Regions from separate parts of the Achromobacter sp. GW823-FHT04E03 genome, predicted to be linked through region 1. Evidence: predicted binding sites of a transcription regulator. Region 1 holds the regulator's gene; each other region holds the start of a gene.
What was found. The regulator HrcA, encoded in region 1, represses chaperone genes, less so after heat shock. The targets are predictions, from matches to a motif close to TTAGCACTCNNNNNNNNNGAGTGCTAA.
Positions count from the first base shown of each region.

Region 2: the regulator HrcA is predicted to act here: its motif matches at 1,631-1,657, upstream of groES (co-chaperone GroES).
Region 3: the regulator HrcA is predicted to act here: its motif matches at 1,903-1,929, upstream of rpoH (RNA polymerase sigma factor RpoH).

Region 1 is NZ_JBXAIJ010000003.1:890,902-894,158, forward strand. Features, by position in the region: gene hemH (ferrochelatase) at 1-697, opposite strand, end outside; gene hrcA (heat-inducible transcriptional repressor HrcA) at 743-1,747, opposite strand; gene AC1RHV_RS23715 (NAD kinase) at 1,889-2,788, shown strand; gene recN (DNA repair protein RecN) at 2,802-3,257, shown strand, end outside.
Region 2 is NZ_JBXAIJ010000002.1:1,409,108-1,412,364, reverse strand. Features, by position in the region: gene AC1RHV_RS17795 (metallophosphoesterase family protein) at 1-468, opposite strand, end outside; gene groES (co-chaperone GroES) at 1,716-2,003, shown strand; gene groL (chaperonin GroEL) at 2,041-3,257, shown strand, end outside.
Region 3 is NZ_JBXAIJ010000002.1:545,872-549,128, forward strand. Features, by position in the region: gene fghA (S-formylglutathione hydrolase) at 113-979, shown strand; gene AC1RHV_RS13865 (hypothetical protein) at 1,073-1,762, shown strand; gene rpoH (RNA polymerase sigma factor RpoH) at 1,976-2,860, shown strand; gene cpdA (3',5'-cyclic-AMP phosphodiesterase) at 3,204-3,257, opposite strand, start outside.

The DNA.
Region 1 (3,257 bases):
AGCGCGGCAGGCCGTGAAAGCTCATGACCAGCTTCTGCGGTTTGCCGTGCTCTTGCCAATAGCGTTCGATGCGACCGGCCAGCGCGTCCAGATAGGCCGGCTCTTCGTGGAAACGCTTGATGAAGCGCAGCTCGGGCTGGTCGCGCAGGCGGCCGGCATGGCGGGTGACCGCATCCACCACCGTGGCGGTGGTGCTGGCGGCGTACTGCGGATAGAGCGGGACGGTCAGTATGCGTTCGCAGCCCTGCCGGCGCAGCCGGGAAATGGCGTCGGGGATCGAGGGGTTGCCGTAACGCATGCCCAGCTCCACCACGGCGTCGATTCCGGCCTCGGCCAGGGCCGCGCGCACACCATCGGCCTGTCGCTGGCTGTACACCATCAGGGGCGAGCCTTCCTTCATCCAGACGCCGGCGTAGCGCGGCTCCAGCTTCTTGGGCCGCATCGTCAGCACCAGGCAATGCAGGATGGGCTTCCACAGATAGCGCGGGATCTCGATCACGCGCGGGTCGGACAGGAACTCGCCCAGGTATTTGCGTATGTCTTGCTTACCCGGGGTGTCCGGGGTGCCCAGGTTCACCAGCAGCACGCCGACCTTGGCCGGCCCGCGCGGCGCGGGGTCTTCGTTGAAGGGGTCCTCCCGCTCGGGTTCCGGCAGATAGCGCTCAGGCCACAGGTACTTGAACAGGCGAAGAAACACAAACACTCCCCTTCCTCCGCAAGGAGGATGTAGCTTCGGATGGACCTACTGGTTGTGGCTGAGGGCGTTGGACAGCAAGCGCGCCGTGATATCCACGATGGGAATGACGCGCTCGTAGGCCATGCGCGTGGGACCGATCACGCCCAGCGTGCCCACGACCTTGCCGTCCACGCCGTAAGGCGCGGTGATGACCGAGACCTCTTCCATCGGCACCAACTGCGAATCGCCGCCGATGTAGATCTGCACGCCCTGGGCGCGGGTGGACACGTCCAGGAGCTGCAGCAGGTCGGTCTTTTTCTCGAACAGCGAGAACATCTTGCGCAGGCGGTCCATGTCGGAGGCGATGTCAGTCACGTCCAGCAACTTGCGCTCGCCGGAAATGACCATGGCATCGCCGTCCTCGGCGGCTTCCGCGCTGGCTTCGACCGCGGCCTGCATCAGGCGCGAGATGTCCTCGCGCAATTGCGCCAGTTCGGTCGACAGGGTTTGCCGCACGACATTGAAGGACTTGCCGGCGAAATGCATGTTGAAGAAATTGCCGGCTTCCAGCAGTTCCGCTTCGGCATAGTCGCGCTGAACGAAAAGGATGCGATTTTGAACATCGCCGTCGGGCGTGACGATGATGAGCAGCACGCGCTTATCGGACAGGCGGATGAATTCGATCTGGCGGAACACCTGGGCGCGCTTGGGCGTGAGCACCACTCCCGCGAACTGGGTCAGGTTGGACAGCAGGGCCGCGGCGGCATTGACGGCGCGCGTAGGTTCGGCGGCCGCCAGCATCTCGCCCATGTTGTGCGGTTCTAGCTGGTAGGACTGCACCGCCAGCAGCGAATCGACGAACATGCGGTAGCCCCGCGGCGTGGGCACGCGGCCGGCGGAGGTGTGCGGGCTGTGGATCAGTCCCAGTTCTTCGAGATCCGCCATCACATTGCGGATCGTGGCCGGGGACAAGTCGAATACTTTCGATAGCGTCCGCGAGCCGACTGGCTGCCCATCGGCGATATAGCGTTCGATCAACGCTTTCAGTAGTGCGCGTGCGCGGTCATCCATAACAAGTATTTTAGGGAATCTTTTTCAATTGAGGCGATTTTTGTCCCGCAAGCACATATGCGGCCCCATATAATCGGCTAAACCGCCCATTCCGGGCAGGTTTCGGCTTCTGGTCCGGCCTTTTTTGATACGCAAGCAGCCATGCATTTTCCTACCGTAGCCCTGATCGGCAGATACCAGGACACCGGCCTGGACACACCGCTGAGAGCACTCGCCCACGCGCTGACGCAAGCGGGCCGGCAGGTGCTCATCGATGCGGACACGGCGCGCAACACCGGGCTGACCGAATACCCCGTCGCCACGCTCGAGGAAATCGGCAAGACCGCGTCGCTGGCCGTCGTCATGGGCGGCGACGGCACCGTGCTGGGCGCCAGCCGCCACCTTGCTCCCTATGGCATGCCGCTGGTCGGCATCAACCACGGACGCCTGGGCTTCATCACCGACATCGCGTTGCAGGACGCGCATGGCGCGCTGGCGCGCGTGCTCGAAGGCAGCTTCCAGATCGAGGAACGCATGCTGCTGGAAGGCAGCGTGTGGCGCGGCGATCAGAAAATGTATTCCGCGTCGGCCCTGAACGACGTGGTGCTGAACCGCGCGGGACGCGGCGGCATGATCGAAGTGCGGGTGGAGCTGGACGGCGCCTTCATGTACACGCAGCGCGCCGACGGCCTGATCATCGCCACGCCCACGGGCTCCACCGCGTATGCGCTGTCGGCCAACGGTCCCATCCTGCATCCGGGCATGAACGCCATGGTGCTGGTGCCGGTGGCGCCGCAAACCCTGTCCAACCGCCCCATCGTCATTCCCGACTCCGGCGTGCTGAACATGACGCTCACGGCCATGGGCCGCGTGGAAGTCGGCGCCAGCGTGCATTTCGACATGCAGACCTGGTCCGACCTGCAGCCGGGCGACCGCATCGTCGTGCAGCGCGCGCCCTATACCATCCGCTTCGTGCATCCCGAAGGCTACAGTTTCTTCTCCACCCTGCGCCGCAAGCTGCACTGGAACCTGATGCCCGAAGCCTCCGACAACGTAGAGTAGTAAGCGCCCCGACATGCTGCGCACCCTGCATATCCGCGACTTCGTCATCGTCGAACAGACCGAGATCCATTTCGGCCCCGGCTTTACCGTCTTTTCCGGTGAGACCGGCGCAGGCAAATCCATACTGGTGGACGCGCTGGCGCTCACGCTGGGCGAACGCGGCGACGCCAGCATGCTGCGCGAGGGCGCGCCGCGCGCCGACATCACCGCGGTCTTCGATACCCCCAAGGGCCTGATCGCCTGGCTGCAAGAGCGCGAGATCGACGCCGACACGGAACTGTCCCTGCGCCGCGTCATCGACGCCCAGGGCCGCAGCCGCGCCTACATCAATGGCACGCCGGCCACCGTGGCGCAATTGCGCGAACTGGGCGACAGCCTGGTCGACATCCACGGCCAGCATGCGCACCAGAGCCTGATGCGCGCCGACGCCCAGCGCGACCTGCTGGATGCCCACGGCGGCCATGGCGAA
Region 2 (3,257 bases), on a different contig from region 1:
GGCAAGAACCGGTTCCATCTTTGTCAGGTCAACCAGGCCGAACTCAATGTCTCCGTGGAAGGCGCTGTTGATCAGCAAAAAGTCGACCTCGGGGAAAGTCAAACGGCGACACGACTGATTACTGAACGTGCAACCCTTGTCACGGCGCAAGCTCGCGCTCCAAGCGTCAAAGGGCTCGAAAAGGGAAATACCCGTTTCGCGCTTCACGACGTCGTGGTTTCCCGGGCACACGATGAGCCGATCTCGCCGAACTTTCGTCTCCTCAAAGACCTGAAACAGTGCGTCTCGTGCCTCCGCATAACCCTGGGCTTGACCCTTGAACGAGATATCGCCGGAAAGAACAACAAAGACGGCAGGGCCAGTCTTGTGGAGCAAAGCCAAGAGGACTTGGCTCACCTCCTGACGACTTAGAACACCTTTTGGATCTCCGAAATGCGGATCGGAGATGTGCAAAAGGGTGGTCGTCATGCGAACGCCTCATCGCCTTCCTCGGGGCAACGAGAAGGCATCGGGGTAGGAGATCCATTGGGGGAGGGCGTCATTGTCAAGGCGCGAAGAGGGGCAGCATAGGAAAAGCAATAGAGTAACGCATGTTCCGGGGTGTCCTCCGGCGCCTGGATCATATAAGGTAACCCCTGACTAGTGCTCCCAGCCCCTAGGAGGGTTTCGCGCCTGTGACGATCGAGGAAAACCGATTATCTGCCAACCAGTTAGCGAATCCTTGGAGCCGTCCGTAACGGCTCGCGAACGTTTTGCGGAGTTCACTCATGCGGCAGCTAGCGCTCATAAATGTGCAGCAGGCCCTTGTTTGCACGCACCTGCAGCAGCCGGTCATTTTTGAAGACGGTGCGCTGCCACGTACCAGGGCGAGCGGTTGCTGAAATTGGCGAAGAAATCGCACTCTGTCAACGGCGGCTTGCTCCCTAGGCGTCAAGCTCATTGTCGCTGAATACGAATCTTTCTAGTACGACTCTCGGAATGACAGCGAGCGTCGTATGAAGATGACAGAGTGCCGCACACAGGTCAGCACACTCGCAACAATGGCCTTCGCTGCGAACGCAGCGTCGGCAAGGTCGACCCACATCGCGCAGCACTACATGAGCAACGGCAAGCCGTCAAGCACCTATCGACGGGCAGACTGGGCATGATCGGCTGCAATCGCTGCAAAGCAGCCATGGGCCAGGCCGGCCCCAACGGCTGCGATGGGTCGGAATCGACCTGTCGTCCAATTGCAGAGCAGGTAGAGAGCAACGGTCGTTCGCCACCCGTATTTGGCGTACACGGCCAAAGCGGGGCCTGGCGGGCGTCGCACACAGGTCAGGCGCCTCGGGTTGCCAGCCACACGGAGGCTTCACCCCGAGGCTGACGGGCGGCATTGCCAGTGCATGACACACGAAATCGGACCTAGAGGGACGAAATCCGGCTGGAGGCCGCACCAGCGCTTGCATATCGAAAATTCTCGATTCCCAAACTGGATGACGTAAATCCCAAATTAGATGAATTTCGACAGTCGCCGTGCTTGCCGGCTGCTCGTCTAACTTCCGCCTCAATGAAGTTAGACGCCATACAGCTCCCCAATATGTAACAACCAGCCCCCTCCCCCTTGAACCCTAGAACATCATCCCTATAATTAGCACTCGACACCGGTGAGTGCTAACAAGCGTTCCCGGGCCTAACCGATCATTTCCTTCTCTTTTTTGCAACAGGAGTTCCTCATGGCCTTGCGTCCCCTGGGCGATCGCGTGATCGTCAAACGCCTCGAAAACGAGCGCAAGACTGCATCGGGCATCGTTATCCCCGACAGCGCCGCTGAAAAGCCCGACCAGGGTGAAGTCGTGGCCGTCGGCCCCGGCAAGAAGACCGAAGACGGCAAGATCCTGCCGGTCGACCTGAAGGCTGGCGACAAGGTGCTGTTCGGCAAGTACGCCGGCCAGTCCGTGAAGGTTGACGGCGAAGAGCTGCTCGTCATCCGCGAGGACGAAATCCTCGCCGTGGTCCAGTAAACCCCGCCTCAAACGAATTTTCGAAGGAAGCTAAGAAATGGCTGCCAAGCAAGTACTGTTCGGTGACGACGCCCGCGTGCGCATCGTCCGCGGCGTGAATGTTCTCGCCAACGCTGTCAAGACCACCCTGGGCCCCAAGGGTCGCAACGTCGTGCTGGAGCGCTCGTTCGGCGCCCCGACCGTGACCAAGGACGGCGTGTCCGTCGCCAAGGAAATCGAACTGAAGGACAAGTTCGAAAACATCGGCGCCCAGCTGGTCAAGGACGTTGCCTCCAAGACCTCCGACAACGCCGGTGACGGCACCACCACCGCCACCGTGCTGGCCCAGGCCATCGTCATGGAAGGCCTGAAGTACGTTGCCGCCGGTTTCAACCCGATCGACCTGAAGCGCGGCATCGACAAGGCTGTCGCCGCCGCCGTCGCTGAACTGAAGAAGCAATCCAAGCCGGTCACGACCAGCAAGGAAATCGCTCAGGTTGGCTCGATCTCCGCCAACAGCGACACCTCCATCGGCCAGATCATCGCTGACGCGATGGACAAGGTCGGCAAGGAAGGCGTCATCACCGTCGAAGACGGCAAGTCGCTGGAAAACGAGCTGGACGTCGTCGAAGGCATGCAATTCGACCGCGGCTACCTGTCGCCCTACTTCATCAACAACCCGGACAAGCAAGTTGCCGCTCTGGAAGATCCGTTTGTCCTGATTTTCGACAAGAAGATCAGCAACATCCGCGACCTGCTGCCCGTGCTGGAACAAGTTGCCAAGTCGAGCCGTCCGCTGCTGATCATCGCTGAAGACGTCGAAGGCGAAGCCCTGGCTACCCTGGTTGTGAACAACATCCGCGGCATCCTGAAGACGACCGCCGTCAAGGCTCCTGGCTTCGGCGACCGCCGCAAGGCCATGCTGGAAGACATCGCCATCCTGACGGGCGGCACGGTGATCTCCGAAGAAACCGGCATGTCGCTGGAGAAGGCCGGCCTGGCTGAACTGGGCCAAGCCAAGCGCATCGAAGTGGGCAAGGAAAACACGACCATCATCGACGGCGCTGGCGACAGCAAGTCGATCGAAGCTCGCGTCAAGCAAATCCGCGTCCAGATCGAAGAAGCCACGTCCGACTACGACCGTGAAAAGCTGCAAGAACGCGTGGCCAAGCTGGCCGGCGGCGTTGCCGTGATTCGCGTTGGCGCTGCCACCGAAGTCGAAATGAAGGAAAAGAAGGCTCGCGTCGAGGACGCCCTGCACGCCACCCGCGCTGC
Region 3 (3,257 bases), on a different contig from region 1:
TCGTTCGTACCCTATAAAGCCCAGGTTAACATTCGGCGACGGAACGTCGTACCGTGGATATCCCCTAATCCGCGAGACGTTTTTTTCGCATCATTCCGATCGGAGGAAAGCAATGGCAGTCGCCCTGGAACTCATTTCGCAGCATCGCTGCTTCGGCGGCTGGCAGCGCTATTACCGCCACGAGTCCGCGGAGATCGGCCTGCCCATGCGCTTCTCCGTCTACATTCCGCCGCAGGCCGAAGACGGTCCGGTCCCGGTGCTGTTTTATCTGGCCGGCCTGACCTGCACGGAAGAGACCTTCATGATCAAGGCGGGCGCCCAGCGGCTGGCTGCGGAACTCGGTGTCATGCTGGTCGCCCCGGATACCAGCCCGCGCGGCGCCAACGTGGCTGGCGAGGACGAAAGCTGGGACCTGGGCACGGGCGCGGGCTTCTACCTGGACGCCACCACCCCCGCCTGGCGGGACCACTATCGCATGTACAGCTACGTGACGCAGGAACTGCACGGCATCGTCACGGGCGAGGCCCTGCCCGGCGACGCGTCGCGCACCGGCATCTTCGGCCATTCCATGGGCGGCCATGGCGCGCTGGTGCTCGCGCTGCGCAACCCCGGCAAGTTCCGCTCGGTGTCGGCATTTGCGCCCATCGCCGCGCCCAGCCAATGCCCCTGGGGCAAGAAGGCGTTCGGCGCCTATCTGGGCGACAAGACAGAGGACTGGGCCGCTTACGACGCGTCCGCGCTGATGCGCGGCGCCACCAACCCGTTTCCCGCCGGCATCCTGATCGACCAGGGCGAGTCGGACCAATTCCTGGCCGCACAGTTGTATCCCGAGGTATTCGAGGCCGCCTGCGCCGCTGCGGGCCAGCCGCTGGACCTGCGGCGCCACCCGGGCTATGACCACGGCTACTACTTCATCTCGACGTTCATCGAGGATCACATCCGGTTTCACGTCGAGCGGCTTGGAAAACCGGCGCCCTGAGGGCGCGCTTCTATACTGGCGGGCCTGCCGCGGCAGGCTGCTTGCGCGCCCCGGCGCGCCGCCTGCGGTCTGTGCTCAATAGGAACGCCTGATTTGATCAACGGAATCGCTCCCTTCGTCTGGATACTGCTGGGCGCCGTCGTCGTCCTGCTGCCGGGCATCGTCATGCTGCTGGGCCGCGGCGGCCCGCGCGACGAGCGCGGCCGCAGGGTGTTCCAGTTCCGGCCGGTGCGCCGCCTGTTCGGCCTGATGCTGGTGCTGCTGGGATGCGTGTCGGGCCTTCTGGCCCTTTCGCTGGTGCAATTCTTCCGCCTGACGACCGACGAGCCGGTGGCGCATGTTGAAGTGCGCCAGGTGGCCGACGGCCAGTTCCAGGTCAGCGCCAGCGCGCCTGGCACGGGCACCAGGCAGTATGTCCTCTATGGGGACCAGTGGCAGATCGATGCCCGGGTCGTGCGCTGGCGGCTGCCGGCGCTGATGGCCGGCGTGCCGCCGCTATACCGGCTGGAGCGCCTGTCGGGCCGTTATAGCGATGCCGCGCGCGAGGCCTCCGCCACGCGCTCGGTCCACGCGCTGGATGACTGGCCGGCGCCGGACCTGGCATCGTTGAAGAAGAATTTCCCGAACTGGTTCCCGTTCGTCGATGTCCAATTTGGCAGCGCTGCGTACATGCCGCTGTTCGACGGCGCCCGCTACCAGGTGCTGATGGATCCGCGCGGGGCGCTGTTCGTGCGGCCCGACGGCGAGGCTACGGCCGAAGGCTTGAAGCGCCTGGGTTGGTAGGACAAGCCGCGGCCGCGCCCGGATTCAGGGGCTGGCCATCTGCCGCCAGCGCTCGGTTGCCCACGGCGGCGCCCCACTCTAAAAAAATAAACGGGGACATAATGCGACGAATGAAACTTTGACGCGCCGCAATAGTCGAATTAGCACTCCCAATACTAGAGTGCTAACATCGAATCCATGTCGTTATCCCTTCGCCATCCGGAGACCCCCGCTATGAAGCAACCCAGTACCTCGTTGGCCGCTTCCGGCAACGCCCTGGCGTTGGCCATTGCCAATCCGGGCGCACTTGGCACGATCGACGCTTATATCTCCTCGGTCAACCGCCTGCCGGTCCTGTCCGCGGAACGTGAAACCGAGCTTGGCCGCCGCCTGCGCGACCAGGAAGACCTGGGCGCCGCGCGCGAACTGATTCTGTCGCACCTGCGCCTGGTGGTGTCGGTGGCGCGCCAGTACCTGGGCTATGGATTGCCGCATGCCGACCTCATCCAGGAAGGCAACGTCGGCCTGATGAAGGCCGTCAAGCGTTTCGACCCCGAGCGCGGCGTGCGCCTGGTGTCATTCGCCGTGCACTGGATCAAGGCTGAAATCCACGAATACATCATCCGCAACTGGCGCCTGGTGAAGGTCGCGACCACCAAGGCCCAGCGCAAGCTGTTCTTCAACCTGCGCAGCATGCGCCCCGACGGCCAGACGCTGGATCCGGAACAGGTCGACCACATCGCGCGCGAACTGAACGTGCGCCGCGAAGACGTGAGCGAAATGGAAGTGCGCCTGTCCGGCCGCGACATGTCGCTTGAAAACCAGGACGATGACGACGACAGCTACGCGCCCATCGCCTACCTGTCCGACGAGGGCCGCCAGGAACCCACCCGGGTGCTGGAACGCGCCGCCCGCGACCAGTTGCAAAGCGCTGGCCTGACCGACGCGCTGCAAGCGCTGGATCCGCGTTCGCGCCGCATCGTCGAAGCCCGCTGGCTGCAGGACGACGGCGGCGCCACGCTGCACGAACTGGCCCAGGAGTTCGGCGTGTCGGCCGAGCGCATCCGCCAGATCGAAGCGGCCGCCCTGAAGAAGATGCGCGGCAATCTTGTCTCTTGAGGCGGTTGCCGAACCATGCGAAGGGCCGCGATCAGCGGCCCTTTTGCTTTTCTGGTGGGCCGCGGCCGCACATGAATAAATTGATACAAATTTGGGCTGAAATTTTGCGCGGCGCGAGAAACTTAATGAGGATCGCACCGCCTAACTTCATGTAGACCGCGAACTTCGGTTAGCAGTCTTGTCATCCGTCTCGGCTTCTCCTCTTTCCCCTCCCCTATGAGACGGATGCTTGCGGGGCACCATGCATATCTGGTGCCCCGTTTTTTATGCGCGTCCGGTTCGCGCTTGCAGTCGACTCAAGCGGCAAACGCCGTGCGCTGACGAAGCAAGAGGCGCGGCCTGGCTAGGCCGCCTGGGCGTTGTCCGCGGCCGTCCTGGCGCCATGCCACAGCGCGTC